DNA from 2 places in the Carnobacterium sp. 17-4 genome. Region 1 is predicted to be linked to the other one. Evidence: riboswitches for the same ligand, from Rfam matches in the RefSeq annotation. Region 1 holds a riboswitch; the other holds the start of a gene.
The links. Region 1 has a riboswitch for FMN ahead of ribD (bifunctional diaminohydroxyphosphoribosylaminopyrimidine deaminase/5-amino-6-(5-phosphoribosylamino)uracil reductase RibD). Riboswitches for the same ligand answer to the same signal wherever they lie in the genome.
Positions count from the first base shown of each region.

Region 1 (9,452 bases):
TAGGTTGTTATTACTTATGTTCACTTGCTCAAGACGGCGGGGTTGCTCAGAAGGCTCCCATTATCCTAATCATTTTTCTTAGTCTGTTTGTTTGGGTTGGCTGGAGTCTATATTGGTACATATGGAAACTCAATAAAAAACAATCCACTTCTCCCCGTTCCATAAGACGAAGTAAGTTTCTTTTTCTGTTCAGCGTGAATTCGTTTCTTTTGATCACAGTTGCAGCTGGAATAAGCCTTTATCAAAGCGGGACAAATTCCCAAGGACGATTAGACTTTGTGATTCAAGGCTACTTGCAATCTAGCGATGTTACATTTGTTCATAATAATGTCTACGAAGATGGCTTAAATGGATTGATTGAAGACCTTGAAACGAAATATGATTTGCCAGAAGAATTGTATGTCAGTAATCAGGTCGAATTGACTTTTAATAAACAGGGCGATATTACTACTTTATATAGCTTTTTGTATGGCTTAAACGAAGATGGTGAAACGGAAAGCTTTTTGATTGATTATGACAGTTCAAAAAGTGATGATCTCAGTATGACTTTAAACGGAAACGTGAATCCAACTTTTGAGAAAACGATGAGACTTCAACCGTTGCTAGATGCAGTAGAAAATCTTCCGATAAAAGACACTGTGAAAAATTGGAATGAAGAAACCCTTGGCATCTATTATGCTGGTTCCCGTAGTTGGGGATACAATACTGAAGGGGTCCTTTACTTTGATGAAAAAGGCGATACCTTTCCAATCGAAACAGCCTTTAATGAAATTATTGGCTACACGATTTCTGTTTACACCCCAAATAACAACACGATTACACCGGTACGTTTTGTTGACTATTCGCCAACAGTATCTCCTGCACAAATTGGAGACATTCCAACAAATCAAAATATGAATGATAACGAAACTTATTTTTTAACTGAACAACTTGGTTACCAACTATTTGTAGTAGATGCTGCGTTAGGCTCACGTTTCTATACCTTGAACAAAACCACAAATGGTGGAAATACTTGGGACGTTGTTAATTCGGATCCATTTGTGGGACAATTAGGGGTTTCATCTGGGATAACTTTTATGGATGAAAATCTTGGCTTTATTGGATTGTCCCACAGTGGAGGTAGTTATGCGGATCTATATTTGACGACCGATGGCGGCCTCACTTTTGAACAAGTAGAATTGCCCATAATCGAAGTTCCTTTAACCGATACAGAGAAGTACGTTCCTTTCGATTTTCCGGAAATGCCTTATAAAGAAAGCGACAGTTTGTTTATCCAAGTGGGTCAAGGTCAAGATGGCGATTATAACGGCGGCAGTAAAGCCTTGTATCAATCCAAAGACAACGGCATAACTTGGGCGTTTGTTGGAGAAGTTTAATAATATTCACCTTATTAAAAAGATAGCCTTCAGTTTGTCATAAACAAACTGAAGGCTATCTTTTTTCTTACTTGCGTAAAAAGTAACCATCTTATTCAAGTTTTCCTATCTAAAGAATGTCTTGCAATTCTTGGATATCATTTATCCTTAGATCTGATTGCTGCAATTCTTCTTCTGACCCAAATCCATAATTACACCCTATGCTAACTAGATTATGGTAGTGACCAATTTCAAAATCCTGTATGCGATCTCCTACAATAAGAAAATTATCTTTATACTGTTTTTCAATTAATTCAAAGATCTTGTATTTGGCATTATAATCAAATGTTTCTGTGCAGTACATGTCCTCAAAATACTGATTTAACTGAAAAGCTTGCCGATGTGCATTCATATATTTTTCACTACAATTACTTAAAAAGATAAGTTGGTATCCTTTATCTCTTAAGTAACCTAATGTTTCCAAAGCTCCAGTATAAAGAATTGCTTCTTTTGCGAGAACTTTTTTCAGCAACTGTTCTCCTATGATTTTTGAAGCTGCAGTTTGGTGTTCAACATCTAAATTCGGCATGAAATTTCCCCACATGTCTTTACTGCTGTATCCTAGCCATTTAGTGATTTCTTCATCTTTCCACTCTCTTGGGTCAGCTTTTTTATTCTCTATCAAATAATTATAAGCCATTTTGAAAGCAGCAATATAGTTTGCCGTACTGTCATGTAGTGTCCCATCGTAATCAAAAATAATTGTTTGAATTTTCTTTAGACTTGTTTCATCCATGATCCGACCTTACATGCCTTTCAATAAATTGGCCATTTCAATCGCTGAAACTGCAGATTCATAACCTTTGTTTCCAGCTTTCGTACCGGCACGTTCAATGGCTTGTTCGATATTATCTGTCGTTAAGACCCCAAACATTACGGGTACACCTGTATTCATTGCAGCTGCAGCTACGCCTTTTGAAACTTCAGAACAGACGTAATCGTAGTGCGATGTAGACCCTTTAATGACTGCCCCTAAAGTGATAATAGCATCATACTTTCCTGAAGCTGCCATTTTTTGTGCAACTAATGGAATTTCATAAGCTCCTGGAACCCACGCAACTGTGATTTCTTCCTCTAGCATGCCATGTCTTCTTAAACCGTCAACAGCCCCACTTAATAATTTTGATCCTATAAATTCATTAAACCGTGCAATCACGATACCCACTTTTAAGTCTTTTGCAATTAATTGTCCTTCGAATACGTTCATTTTAATTCCTCCATTTATGGTATTTTTTTATCATGCGCTGTTCTTTTCTTAATAGTTCAAATGATGATGCATCTTTTCTTGCTTAGTCTTTAGGTAGTCTTTATTTTCCGTAAAAGCTTCCATTTGAAGTGAAATTCTTTCTACGATGTCCAAACCGTATTTATCCATACTCTCTACTTTCAGTGGATTATTAGTCATCAGGCGTAGTTGAGAAACACCTAAATCATCAAAAATTTGTTTGCATTCATAGTATTCTCGTAGATCAGCTGGAAAACCAAGCATTAAGTTAGCTTCAATTGTATCGTGTCCTTGATCTTGTAATGCATAAGCTCTTATTTTATTGACTAATCCAATTCCACGCCCTTCTTGACGCATGTAAACTAAAATCCCACGTCCTTCATCTGCAATTCGTTTCATTGCTGCATCCAATTGTTGACCACAATCACATTTTTTAGAACCAAATACATCACCTGTCAAACATTCCGAATGGACACGACATAGTACTGGTTCCCCATCACTGACTTCACCCATAACCAAAGCGACATGGTGTTCCCCAGTTACCGCATGTTCATAGGCATAGATTTCAAAATCTCCATATTTGGTAGGTAATAGTGCTTTAGATTCGCGGAAAATAACTTGTTCTTGGGTTTTTCGATATTCAATTAAATCGGCAATTGTACCGATTTTCAATTCATGTTTATTGGCTAAAACCAATAAATCATCTCTTCTTGCCATCGATCCATCTTCATTCATGATTTCACAACATAGCCCCACTGGTTGCAGACCTGCTAAACGCATCAAGTCAACCGTTGCTTCTGTATGTCCGTTTCGAGCTAGTACACCCCCGTCAACAGCTTCTAATGGGAACATATGCCCTGGTCTTCTAAAGTCTTCCGCTTTTGCATCATCGCTCACCAATTTCATAGCTGTCAATGACCGTTCCCCAGCTGAAATACCCGTTGTAGTTTCCACATGATCCACTGAAATGGTAAAAGCTGTTCCATGATTATCTGTACTGTTTAAACTCATTTGTGGCAATGCGAACTTCTTTGTATAGCTTTTAGGCATAGGCATACATATTAGACCTTTGGCATAACTAGCCATAAAGTTCACATTTTCTGTAGTAGCAAATTCAGCCGCACAAATAATGTCTCCTTCATTTTCTCTGTCTTCATCATCTACCAATAAAATGTTTTTTCCAGCTCTTAAATCAGCAAGCAATTCTTCGATTGTATTAAACATAAGTCTCTCCATTCTGTTCTAAAAGAACCCGTTATCTTTCAAAAAACTTGTCGTTACTTGACTCTCTTGAACTGGTACTTTCGAATCCAATCCTAATAATTTTTCAACATATTTTCCAATCATATCGCATTCAAGATTTACAGCATCTCCAAGTTGCTTACGCAATAGAACTGTCTCTTCACCGGTATGAGGAATGACAGAAACCTTGAACGACTGATCATCTACTGTCACAACTGTCAAACTAACTCCGTCAATCGCTATAGAACCTTTCTCGATAATGTAACGCAATAATTTAGGACTTGTTTCAACCGTGATCCAAACGGCATTATCCTCACGCTTCATTTCTCTTATCTCTCCTGTTCCATCGATATGGCCACTCACCATATGGCCACCAAGACGCGTTTCCAAACTTAATGCTCGTTCCAAGTTGACGTAACTTCCAGGCGCTAATTCCCCTATGTTCGTCCGTTTTAACGATTCGGACATGACATCCGCATCAAAGGAATCATTTCCTATCTTCGTCACGGTCAAACAAATGCCATTTGTCGAGATACTATCTCCGATACGAGTCCCTTGCAATACTTTTTGTCCCTTTATTTTGAGTATTGAAGACTTTTCACCTCGTTTGATTGATTGAATCGTTCCCATCTCCTCAATAATTCCTGTAAACATGCTTTCCCTCCAATCGATTGTTTCTCTTTATTTAACAATATAGCCTTCCACAAACAGATCTTCTCCGACCATCACAGGCGTCATCCGATCAATTTGAAAAGCACTTTTTAATGAGTGAACTCCTGCCCCTTCTACAGCTGTTTTAGCCTCTTTTCCTCCGATGATTTTTGGTGCAATATAGGACTGTATTTTGTCCACGATCCCTTCTTCCAAAGCCGAGAAATTCAAAGTTGCACCGCCTTCCAGTAAGATACTATCGATTCCTTTAGCTCCTACTACCTTCATTAATTCTTGTAAATCAACTCTTCCATATTTTTCTTTAGTCACAATCACTTCAATCCCCATTTGCTTTAAAGTTTCTAATTTTTCATTATTGGCTCTTTTGGTGGTAGCCACAATTGTCTTCGCTTTATCTTGTTGGGTTAATACCTTTGAGGCGATTGGGATTCTTAGCTGACTATCCACAACAATTCTAATAGGATTACGACTGTTTAGTGTTCTAGAAGTTAGTTGTGGGTCATCCTTGATAATCGTTTCAATACCGACCATGATTCCCGCTAATTCATGGCGCAAAGAATGAACTTGTTTCCTAGATGACTCACCAGAAATCCATTGAGATTCGCCTGTCACTGTAGCGATTTTTCCATCTAGTGACATCGCATTTTTCATAACCACAAATGGTTCTTTTGTGACAATGTATTTTATAAAGATCTCATTCAATTTTTGACTCTCTTCTTCTAATACACCAGTAACTACTTCAATTCCGTTGCTACGAAGTCTTTCAATTCCTTTTCCAGCAACTAGTGGGTTTGGATCAAGTGTGCCCACGACTACTCGTTTAATATTCTTGTCTATCAATAAGTCTGAACAAGGTGGTGTTTTCCCAAAATGAGAACAAGGTTCTAACGTGACATACAACGTTGCTCCAGTCACATCTTTTTTTGCTGATACAATAGCATTTACTTCCGCATGAGGCTGTCCATATTTTTGATGATATCCTTGCCCAATAACTCTTCCACCTTTTACAATGACCGCTCCAACTAAAGGATTAGGAGTTGTCCACCCTTTTCCCTTTCTTGCCAAGTCCAGTGCCATCCTCATGTACAATTCATCCAATCTCTCACTCCATTCAATTTAAAAAAGCCCCAAGAATATACTCTCAGGGCTTTCATCATTTTTTTGCTTACAAGACTCAACAAATAACTCCGAATACTCTGTACTCGGTTACTTTTTGATTTTTGTAAACTTTGTCTTCGCTTTATCCAGACTATAACTGTCGGCTTCGGAATCTAACCGAATCTGCCTTACGGCTCGTGGGCTTTACCACCGGTAGGGACTTGCACCCTGCCCTGAAGACTATTCAATTTTTACTTTTCGACACAAAAAAGCCCCAGATTTTTATATCCAGGGCTTCGACTTATAGCTAAATAAGACTAGTTAATAGTTGCTTCACAAATTCATGATAGCTATCTGTCCAAAAAAGACTATAGCTATCTTAACTTCTCTGCAATTACTTTGTCTTCGCTTTATCCAGACTATACTGTCGGCTTCGGAATCTAACCGAATCTGCCTTGCGGCTCGTGGGCTTTACCACCGGTAGGGACTTGCACCCTGCCCTGAAGACTAATTTACTTTTATAATGTAAGAATATATTTAAATACAAGAGATGTCAATGTCTTTTATTTTAACTGTCCGACTACCTTTATTACTAAGTGTACTAAAAGTACTTTCTAAAGGATAAAAATCATTCTTACTTACTTTTTTATTTTTACTAATCTACCTGCACGATAATACAAATCTTGATAATTTAAATCAACTAGGTAGATTTCTTCAGTTTCCTTTAAAGGTTCATCTTCATAACTATTTAAACTATACAAAATTATTAACTGGTTGCATCCATTTTCAAATTGCTCAAGAATATAACCTTCCAATGCTTTTAATGTGTTTTTAAATTTTGGTGCTTTCCCTACATTTAGGATGCCGTTTATTTAAAACTTCCGAGGCTGTTTTTCAGAAGTCTATTAATCGCTTTTTTACATGAACAACTTAATTCAGTGTCCTCTGAAGTGAGGTGCTCTTTTTTCAAGAAACGCCGTGACAGCCTCTTTATGATCATCTGTTAAAGAAGACAGATGCATCAGTTGTGCCTCTCTATGATTGAATTTCTCTAAATCACTATAAAAAAACTCATTGGAAAGTTGCTTTTGATAGGAAACCGTCTGTGTTGGTAATGAAGCTACTTTTTTTGCAAATGCCCATGTTTCTTCCTCTAATGTGCCATCTTCAACCACTTTATTTGCCAAACCTAAATCAAATGCACGCTCTCCTTTGATAGGTTTAGAAAACATTAACAATTCTGTTGCTATTGAGATCCCTACCATCTTTTGCAATAAATAAAGTACACCTGTGTCTCCTGGTAATCCCATGCCTATAAAGGCTGTAACAAGAGAGCTGCGTTTCTCCATGATACGAAAATCAGCTGCTAATGCTACCCCCATGCCCGCGCCCGCTGCCGCTCCATTGATAGAAGCAATAACCGGTTTGCTGCAGTTTCGAATGGCACGACCCATTGCCCCTGTAGCTTCGACCAAATGTTCTGGAATCCCTTCATCATCTTTTTCTATCATCTCTTTAAATTGGTTGATGTCTCCTCCTCCACAGAACAACTTTCCTTTTCCTGCCAAAACCACTGCACGAATATTACCATCTTCTGATGCTTTCGTTAAAGCTTCTGGAATCTCTCGAAATGAAACTTCTGAGAAGGCATTTCCTACTTCAGGTCTATTAAAAGTGATGTACGCAATATTCTCTTTTTCTTCATACAGGATTGTTTTATACATTTCTACTTACCCCCTCTTTTCTGACAATAATACGGACGACTTAGCAGCAATAGCTTTCTTACAAAATCAGTAGGAAATTCATTTTATGGTAATAATTTTCGACCATGCAGAAAGCGATTTCTTTTTACACGTTCAGTATATTCCTATATCTCATTCGATACAAATTACCATTATTCATACAGGGTATTAGCAAAGCTAATGACCTGTATGAATTTCTTAACTAAACTAATTCTATAGTTGCTTCGGTTAAAACTATTTTACTGACTTATAAAGAAAATCCTGTATTTTTTCCATAAAGTTCATTTTACCTTTAATTATTAATGAACTTTAAAAAACTGAAATGCTAATATATTAACATTTCAGTTTTACTTTTATTTATCCTTCTCTTGATTACTTATTGAAACGGGTAATGATTCACATAAATTAGTTTATAAAAGCACACTTCATTTTTATTTTTTTACTTTAATCATTACCTTCACCAAATACTTTTCTGGATTTTTTTCTGCCACTTCATCAATAATGTATTCTTCATAGGCGTCCCCATCAATCTCATAACCCTTTTTTGCTAGACCATCCAACATTTTTTGATATAGTTTTCCTGTTTTATTGTAATCACAATAATCATACATAACTGCATAACATCCTTCAGGTTTTATACTTACCTGATTTTTATCTTCAGTCGATTTATTGATATAGAAATAACTAAAATTTGAAAACTCTCCCTTGGCCAATTCATTTTTCCCAATAATCGCTCCTATTGGAAAACCTTGGACAATGTGTTGTTGGTCAATAAGTGAATAAAAATCAATAAGGGCTTCATTGTATTGTTGATTTATTTTTTTACCGATTAGTATCGGCTTCTTTTCTTGCTGGATAAAGGTTAGTTTTCCTACAGTTATTACATCTGCCAATTTTGTTAACTCTATTCTTTTTTCCAACATATCTTTGTATTGCTGTAACGTACTAATTTTTTTATCAATCTGTTTTTGTTCTTCTTGAAATAATGACAGCATTTTTTCTGGAGTTCGTTCTTGTAAATAGATTTTTATTTCATTAATTGGTTTCCCTAATTCTCTTAAAATATAGATCACACTAATGGTATCTAATTGTTTTTCTTCATACATTCGATACCTTTTATCTGTAACCATTTTAGGTGAGAACAAATTGATTTTGTCATAATAAATAAGGGTCTTTCGACTAATTCCAGATAAAACTGAAAACTGACTAATGGTTAGATATTCCTTTTCCATCTGATTCCTCTCTTCCCGTACACAATTTTTGAAAATAAAACTTGACTGTATAGTCGCTATACAGATTATACTGCTATTATTCGCTTATTTCAAAGCATAGTGCCCCCTCCTATGCTAATGAATTGGTTTTATTATAAACTTGTGCTAAGTTTATCCGAATAACTAAAAGGAGACATGAACAATATGCATTTATTTTTTACATTTTTAAAGAAAAACAAACTGCTTGTCCTCGCTACAAGTAGCTTAATTTTACTTCAATCAGTAGCAACTCTATTCATTCCTTATTTAATCGCTCAACTCATTGATAAAGGCATTTTAGAAAAAAATACCAGCGTCGTTTCTTCTATTGGAGTCCAGATGTTGCTTACTATACTTATAGGTGCCGTTGTTGGAGTGCTTGGAAGTTACTATACTTCTGAAATTGCTTCACGTTTTGGAAAAGAAACACGTAAAAAACTATTTAGAAAAATACAAGATTTGTCACTAAATGACACTAATAAAATTGGTGTGGCCTCTTTAGTCACGAGAACGTCTAGTGATGTTGTCAATATTCAAGAAGTCACTTTGTCTCTCTTTCAAATGGTTTTACCAAGTCCATTTATGGCAGTCATTTCTATAGTATTGGCTTATCGGATTTCCCCTATTATGATGGTCATTCCACTTGTATCCATTCTTATTTTTATCGGTGTGATTACTGCCGTGATGTTCAAATCTACTCGCTTGATTAATAACATCCAGAAAAAGATGGATAAAATGACGATGCTTGTTAGACAATTTTTTAAAGGCGTAAAAATTATTCGTGCGTTTGATAATGCAGAATATGAAA
Region 1 is NC_015391.1:471,658-481,109, reverse strand. Features, by position in the region: gene CAR_RS02340 (WD40/YVTN/BNR-like repeat-containing protein) at 1-1,376, shown strand, start outside; gene CAR_RS02335 (HAD family hydrolase) at 1,486-2,151, opposite strand; gene ribH (6,7-dimethyl-8-ribityllumazine synthase) at 2,161-2,622, opposite strand; gene CAR_RS02325 (bifunctional 3,4-dihydroxy-2-butanone-4-phosphate synthase/GTP cyclohydrolase II) at 2,671-3,864, opposite strand; gene CAR_RS02320 (riboflavin synthase) at 3,883-4,536, opposite strand; gene ribD (bifunctional diaminohydroxyphosphoribosylaminopyrimidine deaminase/5-amino-6-(5-phosphoribosylamino)uracil reductase RibD) at 4,564-5,637, opposite strand; FMN riboswitch at 5,782-5,897, opposite strand; FMN riboswitch at 6,050-6,164, opposite strand; gene CAR_RS02310 (enoyl-CoA hydratase/isomerase family protein) at 6,588-7,376, opposite strand; gene CAR_RS02305 (MerR family transcriptional regulator) at 7,826-8,626, opposite strand; gene CAR_RS02300 (ABC transporter ATP-binding protein) at 8,810-9,452, shown strand, end outside.

Region 2 (9,452 bases), 580 kb from region 1:
TCAATTAGCGCTGGCTATGAATAAGATGGGTAAATCATTGGAAGTAACAGGAGCAGCAACTAGACAAGAAAAAGAATTATTAGAAAATATTGTGACGTCCATCTCGACTGGAGTATTGTATTACAATCAAGATAAAACATTGTTGATGTCTAATCCACTTGGAGATGAATACTTACAACACTTGTATCGATCAGATCAAGTGATGAAAACAATCATACCTGAAGTGTTAGAATATCGAATTGATTCTGTTATCAAATTTCCAGAAAAAGTAAGTTACGAAAACAATATCGATGATTATTATTACAATATAACGTTGATCCCACTTTTTGATGAAAATTTAGAAAGTGTTCGTGGTGTATTGGTTTCTATTCAGGACATTACTAAAGAAAAACGACTTGATATTATGAGAAATGATTTTATCAACAATATATCTCATGAATTAAGAACACCGTTAGTTATGATTCAAGGATACAGTGAAGCTATTTTGGATGATGTAGCTGAAACACAAGAAGAAAAAAAAGAAATGGCTAAGATAATCGGTGAAGAATCTATTCGAATGAACCGTATGGTCAACGAAATGCTCGATAGTTCTAGAATGGAAGCGGGCTTTATTAATTTGATTAAACTGGATGTACAGTTAGACGACTTTTTCAATAAGTTATTTACGCGATTTGCTACTATGTCTGAAAAAAATAATATTGAGATGAAATTGACGATTGATCCTAATTTAGACTCTTATTATATGGATGAAGACAAAATGAACCAAGTATTTGTAAACTTGATAAATAATGCGATCAGACATACTAGTTTGTCAAATAAAGAAAATAAGAAAGTAGAAATTTGGGTTCATTTAGAAAAAATAATGGATGAAATTTTGATTGAAGTAAGGGATAACGGAACAGGAATTTCTGAAGAAGATGTTCCTTATGTTTTCGATCGATTTTATAAAGCTGATAAATCGCGTACTGTGATGAAAGGCAATAAAACAGGAACAGGAATCGGTTTATCCATTGTTAAAAATATTATAGAAGCACATGGCGGCTTTGTCGAAGTAAAAAGCGTTATAAATGAGCATACTACTTTTGTTGTTCATTTACCGTATATCGATTGATTCATTAATAAAAAGTAAGTAACTATTGATTTTTCTTTTATTATGATATACAATTAAAATGTTAAAAAAAATATAAAGATTCGTCTTCAGGGGCAGGGTGAAATTCCCGACCGGTGGTATAGTCCACGAGCTAAATAGCATTATTTAGTTGAACTGGTTAAATTCCAGTACCGACAGTAAAGTCTGAATAAAGAAGATGGAGTTTATTTGAATATGCATCATTGTTCAAGTGCTCTGTTTAATTATCTATCTGAAGATAATTTGGACGAGCATTTTTATATTGCTTTTATTTAAATAGACTCAGTAATGCCTACGCTGATGAATCCTTTTAGGAGGATTTTTATGCAAACTAGTAACACGAAAAAAATGGTGGGAATCTCCATGTTGGCTGCTTTTGCAACCATTTTGATTTCATTTGGCTTTCCAATAATTCCAGGAGTTACTTTTCTTAAAGTAGACTTTAGTGATATTCCTGTTTTGATTGGAATGTTCTTATACGGTCCGGTTGGAGGCGTGATGGTTGCGTTCATACGTTCATTACTGCATTACATTCAAACGGGTGGTGACGCAGGATATCCCATTGGGGATACTGCAAGTTTTATAGCTTCTGTCGCGTATACATTGCCAATCTATTTAATCATGAAGACTAAAGTTCATGATATGAAAAATATTGTTTTTGCAAATGTGATTGGAACTGTATCTTTAACAGTTGTTCTATCATTTGTAAATTATTTATTCTTACTTCCTTTATACTTAAAAGTATTAAACTTTAGTGTAGGACCTATTAGAGAGTATCTTTTAATGGGTGTTATACCATTTAATATAATAAAAGGAGCAATAGTAAGCACAGTATTTATCTTAATCTTTGCAAAATTAAAAAATTGGTTGTTTCGTAACCAAATGACAAAAATTAGTTTTAAATAAATGAGAGAAATCGCAATTTTATTGCGGTTTCTTTTTTTATCTCTAAAATCATGCATTCGCTCCTGATTAATATTTATTAAAATTTATAAAAGAATACCCTAAAATTAGTTATTTTTGGTATATTAGATTTAACGATCTATCAGCGTTGCTGTTACGGTTGTTAAAGTATCTGAAATGAGGGTGAATGTCTTGGAGCAATCGTTATACAGTCAGATTTTCTGTCTTTCATTATATTCTAAAGACTACCCAATTAAACCTTCAACGCTATACCATATTCTAATAGGAAAAAGAACTGCTTCGATTTTGTTCAAAGCGCATACTTACCAAATGATCAAGTTTTTTTCAATTTTCCCCAATCTAAAACGAGAACAGTATAACCAGATGATTCAAGGTTTCGTTGCCAAAGGTTGGATCAAAGCAAACGATGCGAATGAAGAGTTTTATCTTTCTGAACAAGGGAAGGCAGAAGTAGAAGTCTATTTTTCTGAACATTTTTACCCCACAAATTTAAATCAATTATTAAATGGAAAAGCTACTAAGGAATTTTGGGAAAAAATTGTGTTTTTGACCCAAGTTCTTTCAGAATTACGGTACCAAAATAAGCGTTATTTACCTGTTAATAAAGAATGGAAAAACCAACTTTGGGTAAAAAATTGGTTGAAAAATAATCCATTGGATAAACAAGATCTCGCTCAATCTTTTGGAAAAGAATGGATTCATGTATTAAAAAACTTGGATTCATTTGCTGCAGAAATAGTGGTGTCACAATTGACAGGATATGAAAAATTTGGGAAAACAATTACTCAATTAGCTTCGATGCATAAAATTGAAGCGTTAGAAATGGCTTTTTTACTTCAAAATGCTATTATTCAAGTAATGGATCAAGTTGTTCGAAAAAAAGAAAACTATCCTCTATTTTATTTGATTTATCAAGAATGTATCAGAGATCCCTACAGTAATCTAAGCCAAAGTACAAGATTGACCGCAAACTATTTAGATAAAGGACTTTCTATTGAAAATATTGCACTTAAGAGGAAATTAAAGGCAAATACTATTTCAGAACACATCATTGAATTGGCTATTATTTTTCCGGATTTCGATATTTCTAGTGTAATACCGGATAGCGATTACCAACATTTAGTTACGGCATTTCAATCTAATGAAAAGATTAGCTATGAGGAATTAGAAAAAGATATGCCTCAGGTCCCATTTTCATGGTACAGATTGATCCAAGTTGAAAGGAGTCGTACCGATGAATAATAGAGAGCTCATCAAACAAAATTTAGAGGAATATTTTGGGTATACCTCTTTTAGAAATGGGCAAGAGGAAGCGGTTTTAGCAGCTTTGGAAGGTCGACACACCTTAGTTATGCTGCCAACTGGCACAGGAAAATCAATTTGTTATCAATTAACAGGTTATTGTTTGAATGGTCTTGTAGTGATTGTTTCACCTCTATTGTCTTTAATGCAAGACCAAGTAGAACAGTTAAAGCTTAACGGTGAAAAAAGAGTCGCAGCTATCAACAGTTTGATGAATGCACAGGAAAAAGAATGGGTTTTAAAGCATTTATCTCAATATAAATTTATTTTTCTTTCGCCTGAGATGCTTCACCAAGAATATGTGATGGCGTATTTAAAAAAAGTTCCAATTGGTCTTTTTGCCATTGACGAAGCCCATTGTATCTCTCAGTGGGGACTGGATTTCAGACCTGATTACTTAGATTTAGGATTGGTTCGTAAAGAACTAAACTTCCCGTTAACCATGGCATTGACCGCTACAGCTACAAAACGTGTACGAGAAGAAATTTTAACGTCATTGCATATTGACGATGGAAATACAAAGGAGATTGTTTATTCAGTCGACCGTTCAAACATTGCTTTTTCTACAATTATCTGTGACCGAGACAAGAATCAGCACTTAATGAATCAAATTGAAAAATTGAAGAAACCAGGAATTATTTATTTTTCTAGTAAGAAAACTGCCGATGAAATTGCTGAAATGATTCGTGCAAAAACAACCATTATTGCAGAAAGTTACCACTCCGATATAGAATCAGAAGACAAAATTAAAATACAACAGCAATTTGTTCATAATGAAATTGATATTATTTGTGCGACGAGCGCATTTGGAATGGGCATCAATAAAAGTAATATTCGATTTGTTATTCACTATCATCTTCCGGGAAGTCCTGAAGCGTATTTGCAAGAAGTCGGAAGATGCGGCAGAGATGGAGAACCAAGCTTGGCTCTATTGCTGTATGAACAAGGAGATAGTATGATTCAATTTCGTTTGCAAGAATACACATTACCGACAGTTGAGATGTTAGAATATGGGTATAAAAAAGGTGTGATCCCAGAAGGTAGTTGCAGTCCTTCCCAAAAGCAACTAATAGAAAATTATTTAAAATCCAATCTATCTATTGAAACAGCCAAGCAGCAAGTAAAAAGTAGAATTGTTTACAAACAACAACAATTGTATTACATGATGGATTATGCTGAAACATCAAGTTGCAAAAGAAGCTTTCTCTTGCATTATTTTGATGAAAAATTAGAAGGCAAACCAGATCGTTGCTGTAATAATTGCAGTCTTGAAATCGCTGATTTTTACGGCGAATCTGATTTAAAACAAAAAATAGGTTCTCGAAATGAAAAAAGTTGGGAAGAAACTATAAAGGAATTATTTTTAATAGGAAATTAATAAGACAATTCTATGTAAAAATGATACAATAATACAGAGTTTAGCCTAGGAGGAGTACTAAAAGATGAGTAAAAAAAATTCGAAAAATAACCCAAAAAAAGAAAAAGCATGGAATCGTAAATTTGATGATGACGATAGTTTAGTGGATGATAAATATTCTAGAACAGCAAGGAAAAAAGCGAAGAAAAGTGTACACCCTGTTATAACATCTTTGTTTATTTTCTTACTATTGATTATTATCTTGCCAAGTGTTGCTTATCTTTGGTGGTCTAATGCAGACTCCGATAGTAGTAAAAACCAGAATGAAACGGAAGAAAGAATGACAATAACACAAAATAGCAGTAGTGAATCAAGCAGCTCAGAAGAATCGGTTTCTGAGTCGGAACCCGAATCAGAAGTTTCATCTGAAAGTATAGAAGAAGAGTCATCTGAAAGTGAAGCTGTACAACCAGAAGAGCCTGAATCACAAGTGGCAGAACAGCCTGTGATCGAAGAGCCTGAAAGTGTTGAAGAACCAGAGTCTGAAGTGGTAGAAGAAGCAACAAATACTTATACTGTTCAAGCAGGAGACAATCTGTATCGTATTGCTGTAAATCATGGTATGTCGACAGATGAATTGAAAGCATTAAATGGTATAGCAGGCGATTCAGTTAGTGTAGGAATGGTTTTGAAAGTTAAATAAATGTTCTTTAGAGTTGGATTTTTATAATCGGCAGAAGGCTAGGGTTAACCTAGCCTTTTTAATATGAAAAAAGAAAGTAGGAAAAAATTTGAAAAAAACAATACAAGTTGCCATTGACGGTCCGGCATCAGCTGGAAAAAGCACAGTCGCTAAGATATTAGCGAAAGAATTAGGTTACATTTATTGCGATACTGGAGCAATGTATCGTGCTCTAACATATCAAGCAATCAAAAATAAAATCGAAGTAACAGATGAAAAACAATTAGTTCGCTTATTAAAAGAAATGGTTATTTCTTTTGAACCAAATAAAGGCAATCAAAAAGTATTTATTAATGGTGAGGAAGTCACCGATGCTATTCGTTTAACAGATGTAACAAATGCCGTTTCAGCCGTTTCAGCGCATGGCGAAGTTAGAAAAGAATTAGTAAAAAGGCAACAAGAAATAGCTTCACACGGTGGAGTAGTTATGGACGGTCGTGATATTGGTACAGCCGTTTTGCCAACAGCAGAAGTGAAAATATTTCTTATTGCTAGTGTTGACGAACGAGCAGAAAGACGCTATAAAGAAAATTTAAGTAAAGGTATACCTACTTCACTAGAAGTATTGAAGCAAGAAATTGCGGATCGAGATTACAAAGATTCACATCGTGAAGTTTCTCCGCTTACACAAGCTGAAGATGCTATTCTCTTAGATACAACTAGCTTGTCTATTGAACAGGTTGTTGAAAGAATCAGAGAATTAATTCAAATCAAACTTACTAATTGAGGATTCTTTTATTTTTTCAATCGTTATGGTGGCAATAATTTGAAAAATTGGTTAAAATATAGAGAGAAAGTATTTAATTGGCTAGCTATAGGAGGGCAAACAGATGACGGAAAATGAAAAAAACCAAGAGGTCAACGAACAAGAATCAATGATGGACGCAATGAATAGTGTTCAAGAAATTAATATTGGCGATATTGTTAAAGGTGAAATTTTAACGATTCAAGATAATAAGCAAGCTATAGTTGGCATCATTGGTGGCGGAGTTGAAGGTGTTATTCCGAACAATGAATTATCAGCTGCTCCATTTGAAAACGTTACAGATATTGTAAATGTTGGAGATATCGTAGATTTAGTTGTTATCAAAGAGATTAAAGAAAAAGAAAATGGTAGCTATTTGCTATCAAAGCGTCGTATTGATGCTAAACAAGTCTGGGAAAAAGTTCAAAAAGAATTTGATGAAGGTACCATTATTGAAGCACCTGTTAAAGAAGTAGTAAAAGGTGGTTTAGTTGTAGATGTGGGCGTCAGAGGATTTGTACCTGCTTCTATGGTAGATGTTCATTTTGTAGAAGATTTTTCTAGTTATAAAGGACAGACGTTGAAATTTAAAATTGTTGAAATCGAACCTAGTGAGAACCGCTTAATTCTTTCTCATAAGGCTGTTGTTGAAGCAGAAAATGAAGAAAAGAAAAAAGACTTACTTAATCATTTGGTTGAAGGCGATATTGTAAAAGGAAAAATCGCTCGTCTAACAAATTTTGGAGCTTTTATTGATCTTGGCGGTGTAGATGGTCTTGTTCACATCTCACAAATTGCTTATGAGCATGTAAAAGATCCTGCAGATGTCTTAACAGTCGGAGAAGAAGTTAATGTGAAGATTCTTTCTGTAAATGAAGAAGAAGGCCGTATTTCTCTTTCTATTAAAGAAACTTTGCCTGGACCATGGGATGATATTGAAGAGCGCGCAGCAGTAGGGTCTGTTCTGGATGGTCTAGTTAAACGTTTAACAAGTTTTGGAGCGTTTGTTGAAGTCTTCCCAGGAGTTGAAGGACTTGTTCATATCTCGCAAATTTCGCACAATCATATTGCAACTCCACATGAAGTTTTAAATGAGGGCGACGAAATTAAAGTGAAAGTATTAGAAGTTAATCCAACAGATCAAAGACTTTCTTTAAGTATTAAGGCATTAGAAGAGAAACCGAATCAGCCAAAAGCAAGTCAAAAAGAAACCAATTACGACTTGCCTGAAGAAGATACAGGTTTTACGTTAGGTGATATTTTAGGCGATCAATTGTCTGATATTACAACAGATGATGATAATTAATTAAACCGTTAAAAAGGATATGTGAGCATTTTTTGTTCACATGTTCTTTTTTTTGCATTTATTAAGTAAAATATAACGAAAAAATAAAGTATTTATGAGAGTTTGCCTTATTCCTTAAGCAAAAGCTTGCATGTTTTGAGGTATTTCTATAAACTTACAAGAGAATATAAAAAAGGAGGCAAAAACAATGGCAAAACCAGTTGTAGCCATCGTTGGTCGCCCTAACGTAGGAAAATCAACTATTTTTAATCGTATTGTTGGAGAGCGTATCTCAATTGTAGAAGACGTATCAGGAGTAACCCGTGATCGTATTTATGCACCAGCAGAATGGCTAGGAAAAGAATTTAATGTGATTGATACAGGCGGGATCGATTTAGGTGATGAACCATTTTTAGAACAGATTAAATACCAAGCTGAAATAGCTATGGATGAAGCAGATGTGATTATTTTTATCACAAGTGTAAAAGAACACATAACAGATGCAGATGAGAATGTAGCAAAAATTCTTTATCGTACAAACAAACCAGTCTTATTAGCTGTTAACAAAGTAGATAATCCTGAAATGCGTAACGATATTTTTGACTTTTATTCTTTAGGATTAGGGGAACCTTTCCCAATATCAGGAAGTCATGGTTTAGGAATTGGTGATTTGTTGGATGCAGCAATCAGCCACTTCCCAGAAGAGCAAGAAGAAGAGTATGATGATTCCGTTATAAAATTCAGCTTGATTGGTAGACCAAATGTTGGGAAATCATCACTTGTAAATGCTATATTAGGAGAAGATCGAGTGATTGTTTCGAGTATTGCAGGAACGACTCGTGATGCTATCGATACAGCTTTTGTAGGCGAAGACGGAACTGAATTTGTGATGATTGATACTGCTGGAATGCGTAAAAAAGGGAAAGTTTATGAAAATACTGAAAGATATAGTGTTTTAAGAGCCCTAAGAGCAATCGAACGTTCTGATGTTGTTTTATGTGTATTGAATGCTGAAGAAGGTATTAGAGAGCAAGATAAAAAAGTTGCTGGATATGCTCATGAAGCCGGAAAAGGAATCATCATTGTTGTAAATAAATGGGATACTCTTGAAAAAGATAACCACACAATGAAAGCATTTGAAGAACAAATTAGAAGTGAATTTTTGTATCTAAGCTATGCACCAATCATATTTGTGTCAGCTTTAACGAAACAACGTCTAAATAAACTTCCTGAAATTATCGAGCGAGTAAGTATGAATCAAAACTTACGCATTCAATCAGCTACCTTGAATGAAGTCATATTAGATGCAGTGGCTATGAATCCAACTCCAACGGATAAAGGAAAACGATTGCGTATTTATTATGCTACTCAAGTAGCCGTTAAACCGCCAACGTTTGTAGTGTTTGTGAATGAACCCGAAATGATGCATTTCTCTTATGCTCGTTTCTTAGAAAATCGCATTCGTGATGCCTTTACTTTTGAAGGAACACCGATTCATTTGATCGTAAGAAGAAGGAAATAAAAAATTAAATTGGTATTTTAACATAACTCTTAAGGGGTTTCAAATAATTTAATCATTATTTATAAAATGCATAAGAAAATTTCCTGAAACGCTAAAAATCATTGCAGTATCAGTATTTATATGATATCTTTTTAAATGAAATGTCATTTAGAAATACTAATTTTACATTTCGCATTGATTCATTTTTGGGCCACTCAAAAATGTCTAAATGATGTTTATTTGCTAAAAAATAAAGCATCAATTCTTCTTTCCGAGGGAGGTGAAATACACATGGCTAACAAAGCAGAATTAATCGAAAACGTTGCGACTTCAACAGGACTTACTAAAAAAGATGCAACTTCAGCAGTAGATGCTGTTTTTGAATCAATTCAAACTTCATTAAGTGAAGGTGAAAAAGTTCAAATTATTGGTTTTGGTAACTTTGAAGTTCGCGATCGTGCTGCACG
Region 2 is NC_015391.1:1,054,580-1,064,031, forward strand. Features, by position in the region: gene CAR_RS05150 (sensor histidine kinase) at 1-1,111, shown strand, start outside; FMN riboswitch at 1,190-1,313, shown strand; gene CAR_RS05155 (ECF transporter S component) at 1,454-2,035, shown strand; gene CAR_RS05160 (helix-turn-helix domain-containing protein) at 2,225-3,295, shown strand; gene CAR_RS05165 (RecQ family ATP-dependent DNA helicase) at 3,288-4,733, shown strand; gene CAR_RS05170 (LysM peptidoglycan-binding domain-containing protein) at 4,798-5,415, shown strand; gene cmk ((d)CMP kinase) at 5,504-6,181, shown strand; gene rpsA (30S ribosomal protein S1) at 6,285-7,505, shown strand; gene der (ribosome biogenesis GTPase Der) at 7,693-9,006, shown strand; gene CAR_RS05190 (HU family DNA-binding protein) at 9,277-9,452, shown strand, end outside.
Region 2: linked by a shared signal. The riboswitch ahead of CAR_RS05155 (ECF transporter S component) and the one ahead of ribD (bifunctional diaminohydroxyphosphoribosylaminopyrimidine deaminase/5-amino-6-(5-phosphoribosylamino)uracil reductase RibD) in region 1 are both predicted to bind FMN.